2 regions of the Mucilaginibacter sp. 21P genome follow, and region 2 is predicted to be linked to the other one. Evidence: riboswitches for the same ligand, from Rfam matches in the RefSeq annotation. Region 2 holds a riboswitch; the other holds the start of a gene.
The links. A riboswitch is a leader RNA that binds a small molecule or an ion and turns the genes downstream of it on or off. The one in region 2 is predicted to bind cobalamin.

Region 1 (4,217 bases), 120 kb from region 2:
CCTTGGGCTTGGCGTAATGAGTTTCCTGATTGCTTTCTGCGTTGCATTCCCTGCAGAATGGAAAGCTAAGGGTAAGTTATTAATATTTACAGTGCTTACGGTTTACGTTTTGAACGTGTTTAGAATAAGCGGATTAGCATTGTTACTCAAAGTTTATCCAAACCAACAGCAGTACTTTACCTACCACCACGAGATCTTTAATATCACCATTTACATAGTGATATTTTTAATATTATACTTTTGGATAAGGAGGCATACAATTGTATTAACTTCCACTACAATTTAAATGGAGGTATTACCTCGGCCTGAGTTGTTTGGTCCATGTGTAAATGTAGCAGCCGGCGCAAATCCCCGCAAAAGACTCAAGACTTGCAAAAACCACCAGCAAACCGGCGATAATTTGTGACTGCGGCTTAAAGCCGAACATCAACCCCACAAACAAAAGTCCTGATATTACAGTACCCATCAAGGCTGCAAAACGCTTTGGCCCGCGGTCAACAAACCGGCTCTTGAGCTTAAGGGAAGTCGCAATGCTCCCGGCCAAAATATTAAGTGGACTGTACTTGCCATAGTTAAGGCTTCGGAGCAAAAAGTCGAGAAATAATACACCCGCTACTACCGGGTTTGCTGTAAAAATGATTGCTATGGCAAAGGCAACAACAAAGAAAGCTATCAGTCTAACCCGTGTTTCATCTATCCTTACCCCATCAATGGGGCACTCTAACTTTTGCATATTATAGATTTATGTTGTGCGTATTTTTGTTTTCGCACATTACAAATGTACTATGCGTACTGCCAATACTTTTAACAGAACCTAATTTATTAAAAACAAAATCCTGATAGTGCTTCATGTCTCGCGCATAAACCTTAAGTAGAAAATCATAATCGCCTGATATATTATAGCACTCAACTACTTCCTTAAGTTGCATAACGTCTTTCACAAAATCGCTGCCTATAGCCTTGTCGTGTTGCTTTAATTTGATGTTGCAAAATATCATCAGGCCATAATTTAACTTCTCGGCATCAAGCACGGCAATATATTTTTTAATATAACCAGACGCTTCCAATCGTTTTAAACGCTCAAAAACCGGCGAAGGTGAAAGGTTCACTTTGGCCGCAAGGTCTTTTGTTGCTATGTTGGAGTCCTGTCCAAGGTGTTTTAACAACTGTATATCAATATCGTCTAATGGTTCATTTGAAGAATATTTCACGGCTAACGTTAGCTAAATAATTTATTTAAAGATTATTTTACTGACAAATCTAAAATTTTTATTCTTTAACACTTATTTAATTACATTTTTCAGTAATTAAAACCTTGTATTTAGCTTTACACCGTTTTGTTTAATCAATTCATAGTTCTTTATTAACCGATAATGGTTTCCGGCAAACGCCGGGATTAAAAGGGAACCGTGTGTAAATCACGGGCTGTCGCGCAACTGTAAGTAACCAAAAAGTTTTTACCAATTGATGCTCACTGACTGCTATTGCTGTTGGGAAGGGCGGTAAAGATGTTACAAGCCAGGATACCTGCCTCTACCGGATAGACAAATGCTTTCGCGGAATAAGGCAAAAAGGTCTTCGCATAATATTACCTCGGTAAACTCCCGTTATCGATAAGTGTTTTGCCTGCCCTATCCTGCCGTTTTGCGTTATAAAGCTTTGTCTGCAGCATTTATTTTTTCATCATTAACTTATTGAAAATGCTTACGCAAAATTTAGGCTATCCGCGTATTGGTAGTCATCGTCAACTAAAAAAAGCCTGCGAAAACTATTGGGCCGGCAAGATCACCCTTAAGGAATTGCACCAGTTGGGGCGCAGCATCCGAGAAGAAAATTGGAATACCCAACTACAGGCAGGAATAGACCTGATACCCTGCAACGACTTTAGCTATTACGACCAGGTTTTAGATATGAGCCTTTTGCTCGGCAATATCCCCGAGCGATATGCCCCTGTTCTCTCGCAGATCAAAGGAAACACGGAGACAGACCTGTATTTCGCCATGGCACGTGGTTATCAGCAAAACGGCCTGGATATTACCGCTATGGAAATGACCAAATGGCTTGATACAAACTATCATTACATTGTACCGGAATATAAGGCAAAGCAAAAGTTCGGCATCTTCTCTGAAAAGATATTTGGAGAGTTTGCCGAGGCCAGGCACTTGCTTGGCAACAAAGCCAAACCTGTACTATTAGGTCCTGTAAGCTATTTATTTGTTGGTAAAGAAAAGCAGGAAGGTTTCGATCGTATAGATCTGATGAAGGACCTTGTAACTGTTTACGTGGAAATTATAAACCGACTTAAACAACAGGGTGCTACCTGGATACAATTGGACGAACCGATATTATCGCTTGATCTTTCCGATAAAGAAAAAGATGCCTTAAACTTCGCCTACCGATACATTGCTAACCGTGTAAGCGACGTAAAAATAATGGTGGCAACTTACTTTGAGGGCTTGCTGGAGAATACTCATTTGGCCGTGAACCTGCCTATTGCTGCTCTCCACATTGACCTCGTGCGTGCTCCTGAACAGCTGGAAGATGTACTTGAAGCTATCCCAGCCGGACTTCAGTTATCATTAGGGTTAGTAGATGGCCGCAACGTTTGGAAGAACGACTATGAACGCTCATTAAGCTTCATAAAAAATGCCATTGAAAAGATAGGAGACGACAGGTTGATCATAGCCCCTTCTTGCTCTCTTTTGCACAGCCCGGTTGATCTTGAGCTGGAAACTGCCTTAGATCCAGAAGCCAAAAGCTGGATGGCCTTTGCAAAGCAAAAATTAGACGAGGTACGTGAATTGAAACTGATAACCAAAGGTAATACTGAACTTTTAGTGGCAAATACTGAGGCCATAAAAAGCCGCCGTAACTCGAACAGGGTGAACAACCCTAAAGTGGCAGAACGCGTTGCAGCTATAACAAACGTAGACATTGACAGAGCGAGCGACTTTGTGACCAGGCAGCACATACAACGACAACGTTTTGCTTTGCCTACCCTACCTACAACAACAATCGGCTCATTCCCACAAACAGATGATATCAGGCAATTACGTGCCCGTTTTAAGAAAGCCGAAATAACCGAAGATGAGTATGAACAGGCACTTAAACAAGCAACCATTGACGTGATACGCTGGCAGGAAGAAGTTGGATTAGATGTGCTGGTGCATGGCGAGTTTGAGCGTAACGACATGGTAGAATACTTTGGTGAGCAGTTGGATGGTTTCCTGTTTACAAAAAATGGCTGGGTACAAAGCTATGGCAGCCGCTGCGTTAAGCCGCCAGTAATTTATGGTGATGTTAGTCGCCCTGCAGATATGACCGTTAAATGGATAACATTTGCAGCCCAGCAAACTAAAAAATTAATGAAGGGAATGCTTACAGGGCCTGTCACGATATTACAATGGTCTTTCGTTAGGGATGATCAGGAACGCGAGACCACCGCCTACCAGATCGCTTTGGCTATCCACGATGAAGTTCTGGCTTTGGAGAAAGCAGGCATTGGCATTATACAAATCGATGAGGCCGCCATACGCGAAGGTTTGCCCTTGCGTAAAGCAAAGCATCGGCATTATCTTAACTGGGCAGTAAAAGCCTTTAAGATAACAGCCAGTGGTGTTAAGGATGAAACGCAGATACACACCCATATGTGCTACAGCGAGTTTAACAACATTATCGAACATATCGCCCAAATGGATGCAGATGTGATCACCATTGAAACATCGCGCTCGCAAATGGAATTACTGCAAGCCTTTGCCAGTTTTGATTATCCGAATGAGATTGGCCCCGGTATATACGATATACATTCGCCGCGCGTGCCTACTGCCGAAGAAATGGTAGCGTTGCTTACCAAAGCTGCGGAACTTTTGCCTCCGAAAAACCTTTGGGTAAACCCAGACTGTGGACTTAAAACCCGCAAATGGCCCGAAACCAAAGCCGCGATCGCAAATATGGTTGCAGCTGCTCGCGAGGCACGGTTGAAAATAAGTACCGAGATCACCGCTTAAATCAAAAGCAAATAGCTGCGCACAATTAAGTACGCAGCTATTTTATTGAGCAGAAAACACACCTAAAATTAATTATGGCTGGCCACCGCCACCTGCTGAGCCATAAACCTGGCCAGTTGCATAACTTGCATCGGCTGCAGCTAATTGTACATATATTGATGCAAGCTCTGCCGGTTGACCGGGCCTGCCCATTGGCGTTTGGCCGCCAAA
Region 2 (4,217 bases):
GCCAAAGCTTGAGGGTAAGCGAATGTTTTTAACAGTAGCACCTAAGGCAGCAAAGAAATAAAAATTACAAATGTGCGGAAGCGCGAAAGTGCAGACGTGCAGATGAAAATAAAACGCTGAGATAGCGTAAACATCTAAAACAAATAAATAACAGTTATGCCAAAAATGAAAACCAATTCCAGTGCTAAAAAGCGCTTTAAGCTTACTGGAACCGGTAAAATTGCCAGAAAAAACGCATACAAAAGCCACATCTTAACCAAGATGTCGACAAAACGTAAGCGTGCCCTTGGTCAGACAAGTTTAGTATCTGATGCTGACATGGGTAACGTAAAACGCATGCTTTGTATCGGCAAGTAATTAATTAATTTTTAACCAGGTATTAGAGTCAAAAGCTTCCCCACCACAGGAACACTCACTACCAAAAAGAAAACAAAATGCCACGTTCAGTTAACGCAGTAGCGTCGAGAAGACGCAGGAAAAGAATCATGAACCTCGCCAAAGGTTATTGGGGTTCACGCAGTAAAGTTTACACTGTTGCTAAAAACACAGTTGAAAAAGGTTTACAATACGCTTACCGCGACCGTAAAACCAAAAAACGCGAATTCAGAGCTCTTTGGATTCAACGTATCAACGCCGGTGCCCGTCAGCACGGTATCTCTTACTCTCAGTTAATGGGTAAGTTAGCCGCTAAAGAAATTGGTTTAAACCGCAAGGTATTAGCTGATTTAGCGATGAACAATCCGGATGCTTTCAAAGCAATTGTTGACGCTGTAAAGTAATTTTAGCACAACGCATAAGAAAGCCCCTGCCAAACGGCAGGGGCTTTTCTGTTTATAGCGTTTACAATCCTACGCTTGGCGCACCGTTGCCCGGCTTACCATCCAGATCATCAAAATGAGACTGATGTTTGTCAGAATTTGTGTATTCTGGCTCATCTGTAATTGTCTCTTCAATAATGATGGCTACGGGTTGATCATATCCTTGCTCAGGATAACTTTGATCTGATGCTATGCCGCCATCTATATCCATGTATTGTTTAAAGTTACGGATATCATTATCAACCAGGTTTTTAAATACCGGGTTTAAAATGTGGGCAATACTGCCACCAAAGCCACCGGCTGGTGGGCGGTAAGATATTACTACATCTATCAGTGTACCATCGCCATCCGGGCTGTCCTGAAAGGTAACCTTCCCTGCATTATCTATCATGGAATCGGGTAAGGAGCTCCAACCGATGCTGTAACCCGGCTCATCCTTAACAATTTCTGCATCCCAGCTTACGTGTGCCGAACCAATTGGCAGCTTAAGCACCCAATGTGATCTGGTTTCGCTGATGATATCTACGCTCTCCAAATGCTTCATAAACAATGGTAGGTTATCCAGCTTGCGCCAAAAATCATATACTTCCTGGCGTGGCTTATTCACCATATAAGATGAGCGTATGTTAATATTAACCGGCTCAAGTGAGTTACGGCCCATTGCAGAGTATAGGTCGCAATGGCCGGTAACACCCCGGTTAAGTAAATAACCGCCTGCACCTAATTTTATAATACTGCTAAACGGACTTTTGAATATTCCTTTAAGGCCGCTTAGGGCAAGTTTGGCACCTGCTGCTATAGATAACGTACGCTCGGCCTGGGAGAGATTGATGCTTTCAGATCGACGCTCGATATCGGCCGTTGTTTCTCTCCATCTATTTGGTGCTGTTAATGTTGTCATAATGTTTCTGTTATAGATTTATAACCATCATAACCATGCCAAATTTTGCTTTATTATCAAATATTTTAACCAGCTTGATTTTAAGAATTTGGGTTTAGATGTCAAATCACTACATTTGCCACGCTTTAGGTGTTAATGCTGCAAATGCGGTATTAAATTAAAAGGGAATACGGTGTAAATCCGTAACTGTCCCGCAGCTGTAAGCTCCGTTAACCAATGTCCAAGTTATTGTCACTGTTTGCCAGCCGGCGAATGGGAAGGCAGGATGGAGGGGAGCAAGTCAGAATACCTGCCTTAGCGTAATATTATTCATGGCTTTCGCGGATTGAAGCATGGAAGCGATTTTCCGGTAATTTATATTGCTGGGTTTTCTCATCTATATCCTACGCTGCCATGATCGTTAGTTATGAAAGGCAGCAAATTTCACCGGAGTGTTTTTTTAAAGGCTATACTTGTACCAGTATTTACGCTGCCTGCAATAATAGTTTTTGGGCAGACAGATACCAGCCGTACGCTTCATGAAGTTTCTGTTAACGCAAACAAGGCACTTGTAGTACCATCAATAACGCCGGTTCAGCAGATCAACAGCCAGGATTTTATAAAATCAGGTTCGTTCAACGTAGCAGATGCCGTTAGGACTTTAAGCGGGGTTAACATAAAAGATTACGGCGGGATAGGCGGGATAAAAACAATATCAGTACGAGGATTAGGCGCAGGACACACCGCAGTGTTTTACGACGGCCTGCAACTCAACGATGCCGAGACCGGACAAATAGATCTGAGCAAACTCAGCCTGATCAATATACGCTCTATAACATTTTATAACGGCCAGCCTGATAACTTGTTACAACCAGCAAGGGCGTTTGCCGCAGCAAGTGTGCTGAGTTTGCAAACTGTACCTGCCCAATTAGGTAAAGAGAAGGCTTATGAAATAACAGCAGGTGTAAAGGGCGGCAGTTTTGGTCTTTTTAATCCTTATGTTCTCTATCAACAAAGATTAAGCAAGCGTTGGACAGCAGTTGTGACCAACAACTACATCAACGCAAACGGACGTTATAAATTTGACACGCCGAATGATGGCAGCGATACCCTTTCAACGAGGCATAACAGCCAGGTAAGATCACTACAAACAGACGCAGCATTGTACTGGAATAAAAATGATAGCAGCCTGTTTAGTGTACATGCTAATTTTTATAACGCCAAACGAGGCTTGCCTGGTGCCGTGGTATTCTACACCGAGTCGCCCGGAGAAAAGCTGGATAATGATGATATATTCCTGCAAGCTTCTTACAAACACATCTGGAAGAACAGTTTGCAATTATTGTTAAACAGCAAGGTTTCGCAATTAAAGGCCCGCTATCTCGATTCGCCTTACTTTAATACGCAGGGTTATATTCTACAGCATTACAAACAGCGCGAAGCTTACCAGTCGGCAGCACTATCTTACAACCTAACCAACAATTGGGCTGTATATTACGCTGTTGATGGTTCTTACACCAAAGTAGATGCTGATGTCTACAAGTATGCCTACCCATCTCGGTTCACGCTACTAAACGCGTTGGCAAGTAAGTTAAAGTTTAACAGGTGGGAACTTGCCGGTAATTTACTGCACACTTACATTAACGAAAAGGTTGAAAGAGGCAAGGCCCTCCAGCAATCGCCGGTGTTATCGCCAACGCTTATATTAGGGGTTCAACCCTTTGCTTCTAAAGAGCTTAAGCTTCGGGCCTTTTACAAAAACATCTTTAGGGCACCAACGCTTGATGAGCTTTACTATTTTGCCTTTGTCGATCGCGTTATCAAACCGGAGTTTGTAAATCAGTACGACCTGGGAGCTACTTACAACAAAGATCTGAATGGGCTGCTTAGCTACGTTTTTCTTAGTACAGACGTTTATTACAACAACGTGCGCGACAAGATCATCGGCATACCCAGTGCTAACCCGGCTGTTTTTTCTTTTAGCAACATTGGCAGAGTGGATGTTAAAGGGCTGGATTTTGGTTTAAAGACTTCCACACGAAATTTTGGCAGCTGGAGTTTATCATTAACAGCAAATTATACTTATCAGCAAGCGCTTGATGTTACCGACCCTGCATTAAGTACTTATCTGCAGCAAATAGCTTATACCCCCAAACATACGCTGGCATTAAATACCGGCATAAATTTCAAAAAGCTGGGTATTTACTACAATCAGATAATCTCATCTAAAAGGAATTACAACGGCGATAATGATCCGGAACATGATGTGCCTGGATATGCCGTTGGTGACGCTTCAATACTTTATAATACGAGCTTTGAGTATTTGCCTTTGCGGCTTTCTGTAGAGGCAAACAACATCTTTGATAAATATTACGCGATCATCCAGAGCTATCCCATGCCTGGTCGCTCGTATCGTTTAACCATGCAAATAACAATTTAAATATATCAACATGAACAAACTTCAAATTAAAGGTTTAATCGCAATAGCAGCACTCGCCTCGGTGTTCTCATCGTGCCGT

Region 1: linked by a shared signal. The riboswitch ahead of metE (5-methyltetrahydropteroyltriglutamate--homocysteine S-methyltransferase) and the one ahead of INP83_RS15075 (TonB-dependent siderophore receptor) in region 2 are both predicted to bind cobalamin.

Annotation. Positions count from the first base shown of each region.
Region 1 covers NZ_CP063061.1:3,251,798-3,256,014, reverse strand. The annotation lists gene xrtY (exosortase Y) at 1-286, shown strand, start outside; gene INP83_RS14500 (DUF4395 domain-containing protein) at 296-733, opposite strand; gene INP83_RS14495 (Lrp/AsnC family transcriptional regulator) at 735-1,211, opposite strand; cobalamin riboswitch at 1,358-1,550, shown strand; gene metE (5-methyltetrahydropteroyltriglutamate--homocysteine S-methyltransferase) at 1,701-4,007, shown strand; gene INP83_RS14485 (SDR family oxidoreductase) at 4,080-4,217, opposite strand, start outside.
Region 2 covers NZ_CP063061.1:3,374,094-3,378,310, forward strand. The annotation lists gene infC (translation initiation factor IF-3) at 1-61, shown strand, start outside; gene rpmI (50S ribosomal protein L35) at 157-357, shown strand; gene rplT (50S ribosomal protein L20) at 435-779, shown strand; gene INP83_RS15070 (SRPBCC family protein) at 841-1,719, opposite strand; cobalamin riboswitch at 1,830-2,031, shown strand; gene INP83_RS15075 (TonB-dependent siderophore receptor) at 2,126-4,138, shown strand; gene INP83_RS15080 (DUF5074 domain-containing protein) at 4,149-4,217, shown strand, end outside.